DNA from 2 places in the Streptomyces sp. NPDC051664 genome. Region 1 is predicted to be linked to the other one. Evidence: riboswitches for the same ligand, from Rfam matches in the RefSeq annotation. Region 1 holds a riboswitch; the other holds the start of a gene.
The links. A riboswitch is a leader RNA that binds a small molecule or an ion and turns the genes downstream of it on or off. The one in region 1 is predicted to bind cobalamin.
Positions count from the first base shown of each region.

Region 2: it holds a riboswitch for cobalamin, as region 1 does, so the genes downstream of both, ACIA8E_RS02190 (ribonucleoside-diphosphate reductase subunit alpha) here and ACIA8E_RS23390 (cobalamin biosynthesis protein) in region 1, are expected to answer to the same signal.

Region 1 is NZ_JBITCU010000012.1:193,678-197,855, forward strand. Features, by position in the region: partial or broken gene ACIA8E_RS23385 (cobyric acid synthase) at 1-1,240, opposite strand, end outside; gene ACIA8E_RS23390 (cobalamin biosynthesis protein) at 1,237-2,217, opposite strand; cobalamin riboswitch at 2,368-2,499, opposite strand; gene ACIA8E_RS23395 (hypothetical protein) at 2,663-2,896, opposite strand; gene ACIA8E_RS23400 (anion permease) at 2,909-4,178, opposite strand, start outside.
Region 2 is NZ_JBITCU010000001.1:485,754-489,931, forward strand. Features, by position in the region: gene mctP (monocarboxylate uptake permease MctP) at 1-863, shown strand, start outside; gene ACIA8E_RS02185 (GNAT family N-acetyltransferase) at 1,104-1,604, shown strand; cobalamin riboswitch at 1,645-1,783, shown strand; gene ACIA8E_RS02190 (ribonucleoside-diphosphate reductase subunit alpha) at 1,927-4,178, shown strand, end outside.

The DNA of each region.
Region 1 (4,178 bases):
ACCCGTCCAGGAACGGCTCGCCGCCCCGCACATCGGCGACCCCGTGATGGATCTCGTACCCCTCCACCGGCTCCCCGAGCGCCGAACCGACCGGCCGGGCCAGGGTCTTCTCCCGGTCGAACCGGATCCGTACCGGAAGCAGCCCGAGCCCGTCGACCTGCCCGGCCCGCGACTCCACCTCGTCCTCGATGCGCTCACCGAGCACCTGGAACCCGCCGCAGATGCCGAGCACCGGACGCCCCTGGGCAGCCCGCCGCAGCAGCGCGTCGGCCAGCCCCCGTTCGCGCAGCCAGGCCAGCGCCTTCACCGTGCCGCGCGTGCCGGGCACGATCACCAGGTCCGCGTCGGCCAGCTCCTCCGCCCGGTCCACGAACCGCACCACCACACCCGGTTCGGCGGCCAGCGCGTCCACATCGGTGAAGTTCGACATCAGCGGCACCGCGCACACCGCGACCCGCAGCACGTCCTCGCCGTGCGGCGGCGCGACGACCGACTCGCGTACGGCTCCGCGCAGCGAGACCCGCAGTCCGTCCTCCTCGTCGATGCCCAGGCCATGGGCGAACGGCAGCACCCCGTACGTCGGCCGCCCGGTCAGCCCGTGCAGCATGTCGAGCCCCGGCTCCAGCAGCGACACGTCGCCGCGGAACTTGTTGACCAGATAGCCCGCGATCAGCGCCTGGTCCTCGGCGCTGAGCAGCGCCGTCGTACCGAAGAAGGAGGCGAAGACACCGCCGCGGTCGATGTCGCCGACGACGACCACCGGGAATCGCGCGGCCCGCGCGATCCCCATGTTCACGATGTCGGTGCGGCGCAGATTGATCTCGGCCGGGCTGCCCGCCCCCTCGCAGATCACCGCGTCATACGTGCCCCGAAGCTGCTCCAGACAGTCCACGACCGTGGAGAGCAGCGACTCCTGCCGCCCTCCGTGGTAGCCGCGTGCACTCATCTCGCCCACCGGCCTGCCCATCAGGACGACCTGGCTGGAGCGGTCGCTGCCGGGCTTGAGCAGTACCGGGTTCATCAGCGCGGTCGGCTCCACCCGGGCTGCCTGGGCCTGCATCGCCTGTGCACGTCCGATCTCCGCGCCCTCGCGGGTGACGAACGAGTTCAGCGACATGTTCTGCGCCTTGAACGGCGCGACCTTCACCCCCTGGCGCACCAGCCAGCGGCAGATGCCTGCTGTCACGACGCTCTTGCCCGCGTCCGACGTGGTTCCGGCGACCAGCAGTCCGCCGCTCATTCTCCGCTCCGTCCCGCGGCCCGGCGCCGCCCCGTGGACGACCGCCGTCCCGCGATCAGCCGGCCCGCCGCGCACACGCCGAGGGCCAGCACCCCCACCCGGCGCGACAGCCGCACCGCGCGCTCGATGTCCTCGGTCTCCACCGCACGGCCGGCCGCGCCGTTCAGCACCGGCCGGTGCTCGACACGGCCGCCGTACGCGAGGGTCCCGCCGAGCCGTACACCGAGCGCGCCCGCGAACGAGGCCTCCACCGGACCCGCGTTGGGGCTCGGGTGCTTGCCGGCGTCGGCCAGCCAGGCGCGTACCGCCCGACGTGGATGGCCCCCGGCAACCACGGCGAGCGCGGCCGTGAGCCGGGCACCGGGCCAGCCCACGACGTCGTCCAGCCGGGCCGAGGCCCAGCCGTAGCGCAGATGGCGGGGTGATTTGTGCCCGACCATGGCGTCGAGGGTGTTGACGGCCCGGAAAGCGACGAGTCCGGGCACGCCGCCCAGTGCGCCCCACACCAGCGCGCCGACCACCGCGTCGGAGGTGTTCTCGGCTACGGACTCCACCACGGCGCGGGCGATCTGCGGCCCGTCGAGGGAGTGCGGGTCGCGGCCGCACAGATGGGGGAGCCGCTCACGGGCCAGTGCGATGTCATCGGCGGCCAGCGCGCCGCCGATGGCGCGGGCCTCCCGCCCCAGCGATGTGCCGCCGACGACCGACCAGGTGGCGGCCGCGGTGAGGGCGACGGAGGCGGCGGGATGACGGCGCAGGGCACGGGCGGCCAGCGCGGCTCCAGCCGCGGCTCCTCCGGCGCAGACCAGGGTGTGCAGTGCGCCCCACCCGCGGTGGTCGCGCCACAGGCGGCGCTCGACGGCCGCGGCGGCCCGTCCGAACGCGGCGACCGGATGCCGTCGGCGGGGATCACCGAGCAGCTGATCGCCGATCAGACCGGCCGTGGCGCCGTACGCGAAGATGCGGTCGGCTCGCACCGCTCAGCCGGCCGTTGCGCCTCGAAGGACCTTCGTACAGCCGGCTCCCGGCGGGAGCGGCACAGAAACGGACGACGACGCACGGCAGCCGGGCATGGCGATATGTCCTCACTCAGGGTCCGCGCCCTGGTTCGACGTGACCGGCGGCGAGAGTCTCCTGGCTCCCGGATCCGCAGTTCCCCCGGCCTTCCAGCCCGCCTGCGCGAGCCGTGACTTCCGGTGTGGGGGACTGCTCCCCGGTGACAGTGGCGGGACCGCGCCGGATTCGCACCGGCTTCCTCTGCTGTCGCCGTAAATGGCTCCGGCAGTCCACCACGCTCCGCGAATGCCCGTCAACCTGGCCTTGACCTGCGGCGGCGCAGTGTGCGCAGACGCACATCGGGCCGGACACACGCGAGGTGTGTCCGGCCCGACGGGACCCCGATGACGGAGTGCGGTCAGGTGCTCAGGCGACGATCAGATAGATCCCGTACGCGACCGCGGCCGCGCAGAGCCCGAAGCAGAGGTACGCGCCGGTGCGGGCGAGTGCCAGGGAGCCTGAGGTCGAGCCGCCCTGCGCCGCCGGTTCCGGCTGCTTGGAGAGGCCGACGATGCCCAGGGTGAAGAGGCCCACCAGCGCCACGGTGACGACGAGGGAGACGCCGAAGACGGAGCCGAGAGCTGCCCAGTCGATGTTCATGGTGATCTGTCCTTACACCGTGGCGGGCCGCGCCGGATCGGCGACGGTTCCGGCCGGGGCCGGGATGGTGGTCTTGAGGTCCGTGGCTGCGGTCGCGTCCGCCGTGGTGGCCGGAGCCGCGGCCCCGGTGGGCGGCGGGGTGACGGCCGCCATGGCGGTGGTGATGACACCCGCCGGTTCGGCGGCGGGAGCGACATCGCCGTGACCGACCGGCTTGCGGCGGGACAGCAGCCAGATGGCGGCGGACCCGCCGATCAGCAGCATGGCGACGACGGCGACACCCCAGGTGCCCTGCTTGGTGAGGAATTCCGCGCCCGCACCGACCAGACCGGCGGCCGGCAGGGTCAGACCCCAGGCGATGAACATCCGGGTCGCGGTGGACCAGCGGACCACACCGCCCCGGCGGCCCAGCCCCGCACCCATCACGGCGCCGGAGCACGACTGGGTGGTGGAGAGGGAGAAGCCGAGGTGCGAGGAGGCCAGGATGACCGTGGCCGCGCTGGTCTGGGCGGCGAAGCCCTGCGGCGGCTTGAGTTCGGTGAGGCCACTGCCCATGGTGCGGATGATGCGCCAGCCGCCGAGGTAGGTGCCGAGCGCGATGGCCATACCCGCGGAGACGATGACCCAGACCGGCGGGTTGGAGCCGGGGGAGAGAACGCCGCCGGTGACCAGGGCCAGGGTGATGATGCCCATGGTCTTCTGCGCGTCGTTGGTGCCGTGGGCGAGCGAGACCAGTCCGGCCGAGGCGATCTGGCCGGCGCGGTAGCCCTTCGCGGTGGCCTTCCCCTGGGCGTCGTTACGGACCTTGCCGCCGATCCGGTACGTCAGCCTGGTCGCCAGCAGTGCGGCGAGACCGGCGACGACCGGGGCGGCGACCGCGGGGAGCAGCACCTTGGTGACGACGGTGCCGCCGTCGACCGAGGACCAGCCCGCCGACATCACCGCGGCGCCGATGAGACCGCCGAAGAGGGCGTGGGAGGAACTGGACGGCAGGCCGACCAGCCAGGTCAGCAGATTCCACAGAATGGCGCCGACGAGGGCCGCGAAGATGACTTCTGTCCGCAGCCCGTTCTCGTTGATGATCCCGCCGGAGATCGTTTTGGCGACCTCGACCGACAGGAACGCGCCGACCAGGTTGAGAGCGGCGGACATGGCCACCGCTGTCTTGGGTTTGAGAGCGCCGGTCGAGATGGTGGTAGCCATCGCGTTGGCGGTGTCATGGAAACCGTTCGTGAAATCGAACACTAGAGCTGTCACGATCACAATCGCGAGGAGCAGCGTG
Region 2 (4,178 bases), on a different contig from region 1:
CGGCGCTCGCGCTCTTCATGTACCCGCACTCGATCACGGCGACGCTCTCCAGCCGCAGCCGTGACGTGATCCGGCGCAACACCACCATCCTGCCGCTGTACTCGCTGATGCTGGGCCTGCTGGCGCTGCTCGGCTTCATGGCGATCGCCGCCGGGGTCAAGGTGCAGAACGGGCAGCTGGCGATCCCGCAGCTGTTCGAGAACATGTTCCCCGACTGGTTCGCCGGGGTTGCGTTCGCCGCGATCGGTATCGGCGCGCTGGTGCCCGCCGCAATCATGTCGATCGCCGCAGCCAACCTCTTCACCCGGAACATCTACAAGGACTTCCTGAAGCCCGACGCGACCCCGGCCCAGGAGACGAAGGTCTCCAAGCTGGTGTCGCTGCTGGTGAAGGTCGGTGCGCTCGTCTTCGTCCTCACGATGGACAAGACGGTCGCGATCAACTTCCAGCTGCTGGGCGGGATCTGGATCCTGCAGACGTTCCCGGCGCTGGTCGGCGGCCTGTTCACCCGGTGGTTCCACCGCTGGGCGCTGCTCGCCGGCTGGGCGGTCGGCATGGTCTACGGCACGCTCGCCGCGTACGGGGTGGCGAGCCCGACCCAGGCGCACTTCGGCGGCTCCTCGAAGGAGATCCCGGGGATCGGCGAGATCGGCTACATCGGCCTCACTGCGTTCGTGCTGAACGTGGTGGTGACGGTGGTGCTGACGTTCGTCCTGAACGCGGTGAAGGCCCCGGCCGGGATCGACGAGACGTCACCGGCCGACTACACGGCGGACGCGGGCGACCCGGGCGTGAAGGTCGAACTCCCGTTGGCCAGGCCTGAGCCGGCCGCCTCCCCCGACACGAGCCCGTCGACCAACTAGGGTCTTTCGTTCGGATCAGGCCGGATGAGGGAGCGGCTGATGTGCGTGCCGGGCCCTGCTAGCCCGGCATGATCCGAACAAGAGACCCTAGGCCTGCACGCCAGTCAAAAATGTGGCCCGGCCGACGACGGAGGAAGGATCCGTCGCCGGCCGGGCCACACAGGTTTCGGACAGGAGCGGCACCCCTGGCGCACCCGGGCAGCTGCCCCGGGCCCCACCCCCGTACGGCACACTTCCGCCATGGACATATCGATCAGGCCCGTCGACCCCACCGAACTCCCCCTCCTCGGCGAGATCACCGCATACGCGTACCTCGACGACGGCCTGCTCGACCTCGGTGCCGACGACCCGTATCTCGAACAACTCCGCGACGTGCCTCGCCGCGCCGCCGAGGCCGACGTGCTCGTCGCGGTCGGTGCCGACGGCCGGGTACTGGGCGGCGTGACATACGCACCGCCCGGCAACCCGTGGGCCGACATCGCCGGCCCCGACGAGGCCGAATTCCGGATGCTCGCCGTCGCCCGGGAGGCGCGTGGCCTCGGGGCGGGCGAGGCGCTCGTACGGGCCTGTATCGACCGCGCACGGGGTACTGACGGCGTCGCGCGGCTCGTCCTGTCGACGCAGTCGACCATGCTCGCCGCCCACCGGATCTACCGCCGCCTGGGCTTCGTACGGACTCCGGAGCGCGACTGGTACCCCATTCCAGGCCTCCAACTGCTTACCTACAGCCTCACCCTGTGAAACCCGAGCGACACAACATGTGGGGGCTGCCTCAACGGGCGGCCCCCACATGTATGCTCGTGCTCGCTGTCGCCGCAGGGAAATCCGGTGTGAATCCGGAACTGTCCCGCAACGGTGTGATCGGTGTACTTTTGCGCACCCTGTAAGTCCGAGGACCTGCCGACAGCGCGTCCGGCTCGACCGATCCGGACGCCCAGACGTCCGGGCCTCGCGGATGGGCCGGTGGACGCCGCACGGAGTGCTGCCCCCTTTCCTGGGCACGCCTCTGCCCGGCTGCCCCCGCTCCCCGCCCGGCCCCGAGCCGAGCGAGGGAGAGCACCACATGACCATCGCGCCAGCCGATCCGGCTTCAGTCGCCGAGTCCACGGGAACCACGAACGACGGACCCGGGACCGCACTGCTGCGGACCCTGACCGACCTCACCGTCGATCTGCCCGACACCGACCCCGGTCGCGTCGCCGCCGCCGCGCTGCGCGGCCGCAACGCCCGGTCGGACGAGGCAGAGCTGCGTTCGCTGGCCACCGAGGCCGCCGCGGGTCTGATCTCCGAGGACCCCGCGTACTCCCGGCTCGCCGCCCGCCTCCTCACCCGCAACATCGCGGACGAGGCGGCCGGTCAGGGCGCGGTGTCCTTCTCCGCCTCGGTCGCCGTCGGCCACCGCGAGGGTCTGATCGCGGACCGCACGGCCGCGTTCGTGGCGCTCCACGCGGCCCGGCTCGACGCGCTGGTCGAGCAGTCGCTCGCCGACGGCGCCGACGACCGGTTCGGCTACTTCGGACTGCGGACGCTGCACAGCCGCTATCTGCTGCGCCACCCGCACACCCGTCAGGTCGTCGAGACGCCGCAGCACTTCATGCTGCGGGTCGCGGCCGGTCTCGCCGAGGACGACTCGGCGCACGCACTGGACGAGGTCGCCTCGCTGTACGGCCTGATGAGCCGCCTCGACTACCTCCCTTCCTCCCCCACACTCTTCAACTCCGGCACCCGGCACCCGCAGATGTCCTCCTGCTATCTGCTGGACTCGCCGCTGGACGAGCTCGACTCGATCTACGACCGCTACCACCAGGTGGCACGGCTCTCCAAGCACGCGGGCGGCATCGGCCTCTCCTACTCCCGGATCCGCGCCCGCGGTTCACTGATCCGCGGCACCAACGGGCACTCCAACGGCATCGTGCCGTTCCTGAAGACACTCGACGCCTCGGTCGCCGCGGTGAACCAGGGCGGCCGCCGCAAGGGCGCCGCCGCCGTCTACCTGGAGACGTGGCACGCGGACATCGAGGAGTTCCTGGAGCTGCGCGACAACACCGGTGAGGACCAGCGGCGTACGCACAACCTCAACCTGGCGCACTGGATCCCGGACGAGTTCATGCGCCGGGTCGACACGGACGGCGACTGGTCGCTGTTCTCGCCCGCCGACGTGCCCGAGCTGGTCGACCTGTGGGGCGACGAGTTCGACACCGCGTACCGGGCTGCCGAGGCCAAGGGCCTGGCCCGCAAGTCGATGCCGGCGCGTGAGCTGTACGGCCGGATGATGCGGACCCTCGCGCAGACCGGCCAGGGCTGGATGACCTTCAAGGACGCCTCCAACCGGACCGCGAACCAGACCGCCGAGCCGGGCCGCGTCGTCCACTCGTCGAACCTGTGCACCGAGATCCTCGAAGTCACCGACGACGGCGAGACGGCCGTCTGCAACCTCGGTTCGGTCAATCTCGGGGCGTTCGTGGCCGACGGTGAGATCGACTGGGAGCGGCTGGACTCCACCGTCCGTACCGCCGTGACGTTCCTCGACCGGGTCGTCGACATCAACTTCTACCCGACCGAGCAGGCCGGCCGGTCCAACGCCCGCTGGCGCCCGGTGGGCCTGGGCGCGATGGGGCTCCAGGACGTCTTCTTCCAGCTGCGGCTGCCGTTCGACTCCCCCGAGGCCCGCGCACTCTCCACGAAGATCTCCGAGCGGATCATGCTCGCCGCGTACGAGGCGTCCTGCGACCTCGCCGAGCGGTCCGGTCCGCTGCCCGCCTGGTCCGAGACGCGCGCCGCCCGCGGTGTGCTGCACCCCGACCACTACGCCACCGAGCTGACCTGGCCGGAGCGCTGGGACACGCTGCGCGCCCGGATCGCGAAGACCGGTATGCGCAACTCGCTGCTGCTGGCCATCGCACCGACCGCCACGATCGCCTCGATCGCCGGGGTGTATGAGTGCATCGAGCCGCAGGTCTCCAACCTCTTCAAGCGCGAGACGCTCAGCGGCGAGTTCCTCCAGGTCAACGCCTATCTGGTGGATGAGCTGAAGAAGCTCGGCGTGTGGGACGCACGGACCCGTGAGGCGCTGCGCGAGGCGAGCGGCTCGGTGCAGGGGTTCGCCTGGATCCCGGAGGACGTGCGGGCGTTGTACCGCACGGCGTGGGAGATCCCGCAGCGCGGACTGATCGACATGGCGGCGGCGCGTACGCCGTTCCTCGACCAGAGCCAGTCGCTGAACCTGTTCCTGGAGACGCCGACGATCGGCAAGCTCTCCTCGATGTACGCGTACGCCTGGAAGCAGGGGCTGAAGACGACGTACTACCTGCGCTC